DNA from 2 places in the Streptomyces sp. NPDC030799 genome. Region 1 is predicted to be linked to the other one. Evidence: predicted binding sites of a transcription regulator. Region 1 holds the regulator's gene; the other holds the start of a gene.

Region 1 (5,750 bases):
CCGGCACCGGGTTGTCGAGGAGTACGGCGAGCTTGGCGTCGTAGCCGTCGTCCCGGCCGCTGTCCGGGTCGCCCAGCTCGGTCTCGTACCAGGCGGCCTCGCCGGCCAGCTGGTGGGCGTAGACCTCGACGGCGCCGGACTCGGCGTACTCCGACTGCGGCACGAACACATTCACGCCGAAGGGGCGGCTCGTGAGCCCCCGCAGCTGCTTGATCTCCTGGTACATGCCGTCGGCGGTCTTGTATCCGGCGGCGAGGAACCCGAGGCCACCGGCCTCGGAGACGGCGGCGACGAGCTGCGGGAGGGAGACTCCGCCCGCCATGGGGGCCTGCACGATCGGGTGGGGGAAGAGATCGGTCAGCGCGGAGGACATGACCGCATGTTGTCACGTCCTTCGAACAAGTCCGAATCGGGGCGTCCCCCGGCATAGGACAGCGGCATAAGGGGTGCCGAAGCACCCCGTACGCCCTGTCTCAGCGACCGTTGAACGCGTCCTTCAGCCGGCTGAACAGCCCCTGCTGCCCCGGCTGACTGTGCTTGCCCGGGGGCCAACCCCCGGACCCCCGGCCACCCCGCAGCTCGCGTCAACGACCGTTGAACGCGTCCTTCAGCCGGCTGAACAGCCCCTGCTGCCCCGGCTGGAACTGGCCCTGCGGCCGTTCCTCGCCGCGCAGCTTGGCCAGCTCGCGCAGCAGTCGCTCCTGCTCGGGGTCCAGCTTGGTCGGGGTCTGCACCTCGACGTGCACGATCAGGTCGCCCCGGCCGCCGCCGCGCAGATGCGTGACGCCCCGGTTGTGCAGCGGAATCGACTGGCCGGACTGGGTGCCGGGCCGGATGTCGACCTCCTCCATGCCGTCCAGGGTCTCCAGCGGCACCTTGGTGCCGAGCGCCGCCGCCGTCATCGGGATCGTGACCGTGCAGTGCAGGTCGTCACCGCGCCGCTGGAACGTCGGGTGCGGCAGCTCGTGGATCTCGACGTACAGATCACCGGCCGGACCGCCGCCGGGCCCGACCTCGCCCTCACCGGCGAGCTGGATCCGTGTGCCGTTGTCGACACCGGCCGGGATCTTGACGGTGAGCGTGCGACGGGAACGGACACGGCCGTCACCGGCGCACTCCGGGCACGGGGTCGGGACCACGGTGCCGAAGCCCTGGCACTGGGGGCAGGGACGCGACGTCATGACCTGGCCCAGGAAGGACCGGGTGACCTGCGAGACCTCGCCACGGCCACGGCACATGTCACATGTCTGGGCGGTCGTACCGGGTGCCGCGCCCTCGCCGTTGCAGGTGTTGCAGACGATCGCGGTGTCGACCTGGATGTCCTTGGTGGTCCCGAAGGCCGCCTCGTCCAGCTCGACCTCGATCCGGATCATCGCGTCCTGGCCGCGCCGGGTGCGCGAGCGCGGCCCGCGCTGCGACGCCGTACCGAAGAACGCGTCCATGATGTCGGAGAAGTTGCCGAAGCCGCCGGCCCCGAAGCCGCCCGCACCGGCACCGCCGGACTGCGAGAGCGGGTCGCCGCCGAGGTCGTAGACCTGCTTCTTCTGCGGGTCCGACAGCACCTCGTAAGCGGCGTTGATCTCCTTGAACCGCTCCTGGGTCTTCGGATCCGGGTTGACGTCCGGGTGCAGCTCGCGCGCGAGCCGACGGAACGCCTTCTTGATCTCATCCTGCGACGCGTCGCGGCGCACGCCGAGAACGGCGTAGTAGTCCGTGGCCACTTACGACTCCGCCAGGATCTGTCCGACGTACCGTGCCACTGCGCGTACCGCTCCCATCGTTCCCGGGTAGTCCATGCGGGTCGGTCCGACCACGCCGAGCTTGGCAACCGCCTCGCCGCCCGAACCGTAGCCCACCGACACCACCGAGGTGGAGTTGAGCCCCTCGTGGGCGTTCTCGTGCCCGATGCGCACGGTCACGCCCGGATCCTTCGCCTCGCCGAGGAGCTTGAGGAGCACGACCTGCTCCTCAAGGGCCTCCAGCACGGGTCGGATCGTGAGGGGAAAGTCATGCCCGAAGCGGGTGAGATTGGCGGTGCCGCCGATCATCAGCCGCTCCTCGTTCTCCTCGACGAGCGTCTCCAGGAGAGTGGAGAGCACCGTCGAGACCGTACCGCGGTCCTCGGCCTCGAAGGCCTCCGGAAGGTCCTCGACCAGCCTCGGCACGTCCGTGAACCGGCGGCCCGCGACCCGGCTGTTCAGCCGGGCGCGCAGATCGGCGAGCGAAGCCTCGCCGAAGGGCGCCGGGCAGTCGACCATCCGCTGCTCGACCCGTCCGGTGTCCGTGATCAGCACGAGCATCACGCGCGCGGGAGCGAGCGAGAGCAGCTCCACGTGCCGGACGGTGGACCGGGTCAGGGACGGGTACTGCACGACGGCGACCTGCCGGGTCAGCTGCGCGAGCAGCCGTACCGTGCGCGCCACGACGTCGTCGAGGTCGACGGCGCCCTCCAGGAAGTTCTGGATGGCCCGCCGCTCGGGCGCGGTCATCGGCTTCACGCCCGCGAGCTTGTCCACGAACAGCCGGTAGCCCTTGTCGGTGGGGATGCGCCCCGCGCTGGTGTGCGGCTGCGCGATGAACCCCTCGTCCTCCAGGGCCGCCATGTCGTTGCGGACGGTGGCCGGGGAGACCCCGAGGTTGTGCCGCTCGGTCAGGGCCTTCGACCCGACCGGCTCCTCGGTGCCGACGTAGTCCTGGACGATGGCGCGCAGTACCTGAAGCCTGCGTTCACTCAGCATTCGCGCGCACCTCCAGCACGTCGTCCCCTCTGTTCCGCGGTTCGTCCGCCTGGCACTCTTCGCACGCGAGTGCCAGCGTTCCCGGGCCCAGTGTACGGCTGTCGGGTACACCCGGGGCAAGGTCGGTGCGGTCGCGGCGGCCTGTGCAGCTAGCGTCGCGGTATGACGGTGACTTGGGAAGAGCTGGGGTGGGAGCGGCTTGCCGCCGGGGTCGGGCGCTGCCGCCTCGCGGGCTGGGACTGCACGGCCGGGCTGGTCCTCGGGGCCGGTACGGCCCTGATGGTGGACGCCGGTTCCAGTCTGGCCGAGGGCGCGCGGCTGCGGGCACAGGCCGAGGAACTGACCGGCGGCCGTGTGACCCATCTCGCGCTGACCCACCCCCACTTCGATCATGTCTTCGGGGCTGCGGCGTTCGCCGGGGCGGAGGTGTACGGCGCGGTGGGCCTGGACGCGGTCTTCGCGTACGAGCGGGAGGAACTGCGCCTGGACGCGATCAGGAACGGCCTGCCGGTCGCGGACGCCGACGAGGCGGTGGACGCGCTGGTCCCGCCCTGGCATCCGGTCTCCGGCGAGTGGACGCTGGACCTCGGCGACGGCCGCCAGGCGCTGCTGGCCAACGTGGGCCCGGGGCACACGGCCCACGATCTGGTGGTGCTGGTGCCGGGGGACCCGGAGGTGGTCTTCTGCGGCGACCTCGTCGAGGAGTCCGGCGAACCCCAGGCCGGCCCGGACGCGGTCCCGTCCCGCTGGCCGGACGCCCTGGACCGCCTGCTGTCCCTGGGCGGCGAGGACGCGCTGTACGTGCCCGGTCACGGAGCGGTGGTGGACGCGGGGTTCGTGCGACGGCAACGCGACGAGCTGGCCACGCGTTTCGGCGTGTCGTGAGCGCGGCCGTACGGCTTCTCCTATCGTCACTCGAATGCGCCAGTACTCCGCCGACCTGACCCCACCGTGGAAGAAGCCGAAGCCGGTGCCGGAGGTACCGGCGGAGCCCGGCCTGGTGGTGGAGGAGCCCGGTACCGGGTTCTGCGGGGCGGTGATCCGCTGCGAGGCGGGCACGGTGACGCTGGAGGACCGCTTCGGCAAGCACCGGGTGTTCCCGCTGGAGCCGCGGGGCTTCCTGCTGGAGGGGCGCGTGGTGACGCTGGTGAGGCCTTCCGGCGGTCCGGTACGGCCCACCCGTACGGCCTCCGGTTCGGTCGCCGTCCCCGGCGCCCGCGCCCGCGTGGCCCGCGCCGGCCGCATCTACGTCGAGGGCCGGCACGACGCCGAGCTGGTCGAGAAGGTGTGGGGCGACGACCTGCGCATCGAGGGCGTGGTGGTGGAGTACCTGGAGGGCGTGGACGACCTGCCGTCGATCGTGTCGTCCTTCGCCCCGGGTCCGGACGCCCGCCTGGGTGTCCTCGTGGACCACTTGGTGCCGGGCACGAAGGAATGGCGGATCGCGGAGTCGGTGACCAGCGAGCACGCGCTGGTGGTCGGTCACCCGTACATCGACATCTGGCAGGCGGTGAAGCCGGCCGCGCTGGGGATCGAGGCGTGGCCCATGGTCCCGCGGGGGCAGGACTGGAAGACGGGGGTGTGCCGGGCGCTGGGCTGGCCGTCGGAGAACACCGGGGCGGTGTGGCAGGCGATCCTGAAGCGGGTGGGGTCCTACAAGGACCTGGAGCCGGAGTTGCTGGGGAGGGTGGAGGAGCTGATCGACTTCGTCACGGGTAGCGGTGGGGCCTGACGTCGGGGAAGGTTCCGAACTCGCTGGTTTTCAGCTCGACACCCAGGACATCCAGCATCAGCGGCCGGCCGAACTTCTCGATGTACTGCGCCCGGTAGTTGGCACGTCCTTCCCCCCGCAGAAGCTCCGCTTTGAGCCCGTCAGGCGGCTCAAAACCCTCGAAGAACTCTGCGACTCCACGTTCGTCCACAGCGGTCATCTCCGTGGCCTCTACATTCACCGCATACTGTCAGCGGCAGCCTACGAACCAGGTTGGGGGCCGAACCGGCGTCCGGCTGTGATTCACCCGCCCGAGTGATCAATCCACCAGGTCCCTGACCACCGCATCCGCCAGCAACCGCCCCCGCAACGTCAGCACGGCCCGCCCCTCCTCGTACGGACCTTCCTGGAGCAGCCCCTCCCCCAGCGCCCGCCGGGACGCCGCCAACCCCTCCTCCTTCAGCAAGGACAGCGGCACCCCCTCCCACAGCCTCAGCTCCAGCAGGATCCGCTCGACCCGGCGGTCCTCCTCCGACAGCAGCTCACGACCCGCCCCCGGTGACCGGCCGGAGGCGAGTGCCGCCGCGTACGCCCCCGGATGCTTCACGTTCCACCAGCGCACCCCGCCCACGTGCGAGTGCGCCCCGGGACCGGCCCCCCACCAGTCGGCGCCGCGCCAGTACAGCTCGTTGTGCAGGCAGCGGCCCGCCTCGGAGGTGGCCCAGTTGGAGACCTCGTACCAGTCGAAGCCCGCCGCGGACAGGGTCTCCTCGGCGATCAGATAGCGGTCGGCGTGCACGTCGTCGTCGGTCATCGGGACCTCGCCCCGGCGGATCCGGCGGGCGAGCTGCGTGCCCTCCTCGACGATGAGCGCGTACGCACTGACGTGGTCCGGACCGGCACCGATCGCCGCGTCCAGCGAGGCCCGCCAGTCGTCGTCGCTCTCGCCCGGGGTGCCGTAGATCAGGTCGAGGTTGACGTGCTCGAAGCCCGCCGCGCGCGCCTCGGCCACACACGCCTCGGGACGCCCGGGAGTGTGCGTGCGGTCGAGCACGCGCAGCACATGCTGCCGCGCGCTCTGCATGCCGAAGGAGATCCGGTTGAAGCCGCCCTCCCGGAGCGTGGCGAGGTACGCCGGGTCCACCGACTCGGGGTTCGCCTCCGTCGTGATCTCCGCGTCCGGCGCCAGCCCGAACTCGTCGCGGATCGCCCCCAGCATCCGTACGAGATCGTCGGCGGCCAGCAGTGTGGGCGTACCGCCCCCGACGAACACCGTACGGACCTCGCGCGGGTCGTCGCCG
Region 2 (5,750 bases), on a different contig from region 1:
GGGCTGCCGCTGTGGCTGGTGCACCACACCAGCGCGCCGCACGCGGTCGTCCCCGCGTTCCTGGTGGTCAACACCGTGCTGGTCGTGGTCCTGCAGCTGCGGGTCTCGGCATGGGCCGAGGGCCCGCGCAGGGCGGCTGCCGCAGTGGGCTGGTACGGCGTGACGCTGCTCGCCTGCTGCCTCGTACTGGCGACCGCCACCGGTGGCGCGGCATGGTCGGCCTCACTCGCCATGCTCGCGGCCGCGCTGCTGGTCACCCTGGCCGAACTGCTGCGCTCGGTGAGTTCCTGGGAGCTGGCGGTCGTCCTGGCGCCGCCGCGTGCCCGGGCTTCTTATCTGGGCGTGGCCGGGATGGCGCAGTCGGTGCAGAAGTCGGTGGGGCCCCTGCTGCTGACCGGCGCGGTGATGACGGCCGGTCCGGTGGGCTGGCTGGCGCTCGGTGCGGCCGTCACCGGGCTGAGCGTGGTGCAACGGCAGGCCGGCCTGCGGCGGATGGCGGCTCTCGCCGCGCCGGCGAGCGACTCCCGGACACGCCCGAGGGCGGCACTCCCTGCCACTGACAGGGAGTGCCGCCCTCGGTAAGGACGTTGATCAACCGGAGGCCGGAGCCCCGGGGTCGATCAGAAGTCCATGTCACCGCCCGGCATGCCGCCGCCGGCCGGCGCGGCGGCCTTCTCCGGCTTGTCGGCGATGACGGCCTCGGTGGTGAGGAACAGCGCGGCGATGGAGGCGGCGTTCTGCAGCGCGGAACGGGTCACCTTCGCCGGGTCGATGATGCCCTCGGCGACCAGGTCGACGTACTCACCGGTCGCGGCGTTCAGGCCGTGGCCCGGGGTCAGGTTGCGCACCTTCTCCACCACGACGCCGCCCTCGAGGCCGGCGTTGACGGCGATCTGCTTCAGCGGGGCCTCCAGCGCGATGCGCACGGCGTTGGCGCCGGTCGCCTCGTCACCGTCGAGCTCCAGCTTCTCGAAGACCTGGGAGGCCTGCAGCAGGGCCACGCCACCACCGGCGACGATGCCCTCCTCGACGGCGGCCTTGGCGTTGCGGACGGCGTCCTCGATGCGGTGCTTGCGCTCCTTGAGCTCCACCTCGGTGGCGGCACCGGCCTTGATGACCGCGACACCGCCGGCGAGCTTCGCCAGGCGCTCCTGCAGCTTCTCGCGGTCGTAGTCCGAGTCGCTGTTCTCGATCTCGGCGCGGATCTGGTTGACGCGGCCGTTGACCTGCTCGGAGGAGCCGGCACCGTCGACGATGGTGGTCTCGTCCTTGGTGATGACGACCTTGCGGGCGCGGCCCAGGAGGTCCAGGGTCGCGTTCTCCAGCTTGAGGCCGACCTCCTCGGAGATGACCTCGCCGCCCGTGAGGATGGCGATGTCGCCGAGCATGGCCTTGCGGCGGTCGCCGAAGCCCGGGGCCTTGACGGCGACGGACTTGAAGGTGCCGCGGATCTTGTTGACGACCAGGGTCGACAGGGCCTCGCCCTCGACGTCCTCGGCGATGATCAGCAGCGGCTTGCCCGACTGCATGACCTTCTCCAGGAGCGGGAGCAGGTCCTTGACCGAGGAGATCTTGGAGTTGGCGATGAGGATGTACGGGTCCTCCAGCACCGCCTCCATGCGCTCCATGTCGGTCGCGAAGTAGGCGGAGATGTAGCCCTTGTCGAAGCGCATACCCTCGGTGAGCTCCAGCTCCAGACCGAAGGTGTTGCTCTCCTCGACGGTGATGACGCCTTCCTTGCCGACCTTGTCCATGGCCTCGGCGATCAGCTCGCCGATCTGGGTGTCGGCGGCGGAGATGGACGCGGTGGAGGCGATCTGCTCCTTGGTCTCGACGTCCTTCGCCTGCTCCAGCAGGGCGGCGGAGACGGCCTCGACGGCCTTCTCGATACCGCGCTTCAGGGCCATCGGGTTGGCACCGGCGGCGACGTTGCGCAGACCCTCCTTGACCAGGGCCTGGGCGAGCACGGTCGCGGTGGTCGTACCGTCACCGGCGACGTCGTCCGTCTTCTTGGCGACTTCCTTGACCAGCTCGGCGCCGATCTTCTCGTACGGGTCCTCGAGCTCGATCTCCTTGGCGATGGACACACCATCGTTGGTGATCGTGGGGGCGCCCCACTTCTTCTCGAGGACGACGTTGCGGCCCTTGGGGCCGAGCGTCACCTTGACGGCGTCCGCGAGCTGGTTCATGCCGCGCTCGAGGCCGCGCCGCGCCTCCTCGTCGAACGCGATGATCTTGGCCATGTGAAGTGGTCCCTCCAGGACTGGGGGTGATTCCTTCGGACCGCGCCCGCGCCCGCGACGGACGGCTCGCCGACCACGTGGTTCCTTGCCCCACTTGGCCTGCGGGCCTCACCGACCCGGTCCTTCACTGTCACTCTCACCTTCAGAGTGCTAACGCCAATGATTAGCACTCGGCATGGTCGAGTGCAAGCGGCTCAGCGGGATCAGCCTGGGGCGAACGGGGGCACCCCGGACACGGCGAAGGGCCCGCACCCTGTGCGAGGTGCGGGCCCTTCGTGCGAAAAACGTTCAGGCGGTGACGCGAACCATGTCGGCCTGCGGGCCCTTCTGGCCCTGCGAGATCTCGAACTCGACCCGCTGGCCCTCTTCCAGGGTGCGGTAGCCGTCCATCTGAATCGCGCTGTAGTGGACGAAGACGTCCGCACCACCGTCGACCGCGATGAAGCCGTACCCCTTCTCCGCGTTGAACCACTTGACGGTGCCCTGAGCCATGCCTAACTCCCCTATTACTGGCCCTTGCACAGATCCACACTTCGCGGACCCGGGTCAGACCTCACCCCCCATTGGTCGGGGGCGTGCGCCGGAACGCGTCGACCGCGGCTGAATGTATCTGCCCAACTGCCCTCTGCAACAGGTCAATCGGACGAGAATTCCGGACGCGAACGGTCCGGAATGTGGTGAGAATTCACCAGACTTCGGGGCAAGTCGGGCCCCGTAAAGGTTACAAATGCCGCATAAAACCCCCGCACTTTGGCTACTTCTTGCGGGGTCTGCGGCATGAAATCCAGGGCTTTCGACCCGGGGGCCGCGGCCAGGTTCCCCAACTGTACCGCGCTCAATCACGCAGAATTGCCCCCTCCGCTTCTCTCACGGAGGGGGCAATTCCATGAACAATGGGTAACTGAAGTTACCCAAGGTAACGATCAGCCGCCGGCGACCGCCGGAATGATGGAGACACCGGCGCCGTCCGGGGTGGCGGTCTGAAGGCCCTGCTCGAAGCGGACGTCGTCGTCGTTGACGTAGACGTTGACGAAACGGCGCAGCTTGCCCTGGTCGTCCAGGACGCGCGCGGCGATCCCGGTGTGGTTCTTCTCCAGGTCCTCGATGACCTCGGCGAGGGTCGCACCCTCGGCGGCGACCTCGGCCCGGCCGCCGGTGTAGGTGCGCAGGATGGTGGGGATGCGAACGGTCACGCTCATGCGAGGCCAGCCTCTCGGAAGGAGTCCAGGGTCGGGCGGATGGTGGCGGTGACGCCGGTCCCGGCCACCGCGTCGAGGGTCTTCAGGCCGTCGCCGGTGTTGAGGACGACCGTGGTCTTCGCCGGGTCCAGGACGCCGTCCTTGAGCAGCTTGCGGGTGACGCCGACGGTCACCCCGCCCGCCGTCTCCGCGAAGATGCCCTCGGTGCGGGCCAGCAGCTTGATCGCGTCGACGACTTCCTCGTCCGTGACGTCCTCCACGGCACCGCCGGTGCGCCGGGCGATGTCCAGGACGTAGGGGCCGTCGGCCGGGTTGCCGATCGCGAGGGACTTGGCGATGGTGTTCGGCTTCTGGGGCCGTACGACGTCGTGGCCGGCCTTGAAGGCCGTCGACACCGGGGAGCAGCCCTCGGCCTGCGCGCCGAAGATCTTGTACGGCTTGTCCTCGACCAGGCCGAGCTTGATCAGCTCCTGCAGACCCTTGTCGATCTTCGTGAGCTGGGAGCCGGAGGCGATCGGGACCACGATCTGGTCGGGCAGCCGCCAGCCCAGCTGCTCGCAGATCTCGTACGCGAGGGTCTTGGAGCCCTCCGCGTAGTAGGGCCGCAGGTTGACGTTGACGAAGCCCCAGCCCTCGCCGGCCGGGTCGCCGATCAGCTCGGAGCAGAAGCGGTTCACGTCGTCGTAGTTGCCCTCGATGCCGACCAGCTCGCCGCCGTAGACCGCGGCCATGACGACCTTGCCCTGCTCCAGGTCGTGCGGGATGAACACACAGGAGCGGAAGCCGGCCCGGGCGGCGGCGGCGCCGACGGCACCGGCCAGGTTGCCGGTGGAGGAGCAGCTCAAGGTCGTGAAGCCGAAGGCGCGGGCGGCCTCCAGGGCCTGGGCGACCACGCGGTCCTTGAAGGAGTGCGTCGGGTTGCCGGAGTCGTCCTTGATGAACAGGCCGCCGCTGACACCGAGTTCACGGGCGAGGTTGTCGGCCTTGACGAGGTGGGTCCAGCCCGGGTTCAGGTTCGGCTTGTCGGCCACGTCGGCCGGGACGGGCAGCAGCGGCGCGTAGCGCCAGATGTTCGCGGGACCCGCCTCGATACGGCGGCGCAGCTCTTCGGTGTCGTAGCCGGAGAAGTCGTAGGCGATCTCCAGCGGGCCGAAACACTCCTCGCAGGCGAACACCGGGCCGAGCGGGACGCGGTGACCGCACTCGCGACAGCTCAGGGCCGCGGCGGGACCGAGGTCGACGGTGGAACTGCTGGTGCTTGCAACTGTCTGCACAGCCATGGAGGCGAGGCCCTTTCTCCTCATCTTCCTCACGACGCATCTCGCCGTGAGACGGATTTGGCACCTTCCCTAGCCGGGAGCCTCGCCACGTCAACGTGACAAGAACCGACTGGAGGGTTGCCGGGGCTTCAACGGGCCGTGTCCCTCTGCCCCTCTGGATGAGCGGTATGCGGTTGTGGACGCCCCTGACCCCCGACATGCGATGGTCACCGGCGTTGTTCAAGACTGTAACCGACGGCCAGGACAGTTGAGATAGTCGTCCGAACCGCGAGATGGATCACACGGTTCACCCGTGTGGTCACGAACAGTGAGGAGTCGCAGACCGTGCTGGAAGAAGTCGAGCGCTGGCTGGCCACCCGCTCCTGGTCCGTGACCGATCGCCCTCTCCACCGGATCCTGTCCGCCAAACAGCGCACCGGCCAGACCATCAGCGTGGTGCTGCCCGCGCTCAACGAGGAGGAGACGGTCGGTGACATCGTCGCGGTCATCCGTCACGACCTCGTGGAGCAGGTGCCGCTCGTCGACGAGATCGTCGTCGTCGACTCCGGCTCCACCGACCGCACCTCACAGGTCGCGGCCGCCGCGGGCGCCCGGGTCGTTCACCGCGACGAGATCCTGCCCCGCATCCCCGCCGTCCCCGGAAAGGGTGAAGTGCTCTGGCGCTCCCTGCTGGTGACCGGTGGGGACATCCTCTGTTTCATCGACGCCGACCTGAGGGAGTTCTCCTCCGACTTCGTCTCCGGAATCGTCGGCCCGCTGCTCACCGAGCCGGACGTGGACCTGGTCAAGGGCATGTACGACCGTCCGCTCGGCACCGCCGGCGGGCAGGGCGGCCGGGTCACCGAGCTGATGGCCCGCCCGCTGCTGAACATGCACTGGCCGCAGCTGTCCGGTTTCGTGCAGCCGCTCGGCGGGGAGTACGCGGCCCGCCGCTCCCTGCTGGAGCAGCTGCCTTTCCCCGTCGGCTACGGCGTGGAGCTGGGCATGCTGGTCGACGCGCTGCACCTGGTCGGGCTCGACGCGCTGGC

Evidence for each region. Region 1 encodes HrcA, which represses chaperone genes, less so after heat shock. Its sites were predicted from a motif close to TTNGCACTCNGNNNNNCNGAGTGCNAA; they were not measured.
Region 2: groL (chaperonin GroEL) is a predicted target of HrcA. The motif match lies at 2,407-2,433, and genes of this name have one in related genera.

What each region holds. Positions count from the first base shown of each region.
Region 1 is NZ_JBVIDS010000001.1:344,599-350,348, reverse strand. It holds gene ACZ41I_RS01480 (nitronate monooxygenase) at 1-373, opposite strand, end outside; gene dnaJ (molecular chaperone DnaJ) at 585-1,721, opposite strand; gene hrcA (heat-inducible transcriptional repressor HrcA) at 1,722-2,738, opposite strand; gene ACZ41I_RS01465 (MBL fold metallo-hydrolase) at 2,901-3,623, shown strand; gene ACZ41I_RS01460 (DUF3097 domain-containing protein) at 3,658-4,470, shown strand; gene ACZ41I_RS01455 (hypothetical protein) at 4,448-4,669, opposite strand; gene hemW (radical SAM family heme chaperone HemW) at 4,769-5,750, opposite strand, start outside.
Region 2 is NZ_JBVIDS010000012.1:198,352-204,101, forward strand. It holds gene ACZ41I_RS28790 (MFS transporter) at 1-582, shown strand, start outside; gene groL (chaperonin GroEL) at 621-2,243, opposite strand; gene ACZ41I_RS28800 (cold-shock protein) at 2,532-2,735, opposite strand; gene ACZ41I_RS28805 (MoaD/ThiS family protein) at 3,167-3,442, opposite strand; gene thrC (threonine synthase) at 3,439-4,722, opposite strand; SAM riboswitch class I at 4,740-4,887, opposite strand; gene ACZ41I_RS28815 (glucosyl-3-phosphoglycerate synthase) at 5,047-5,750, shown strand, end outside.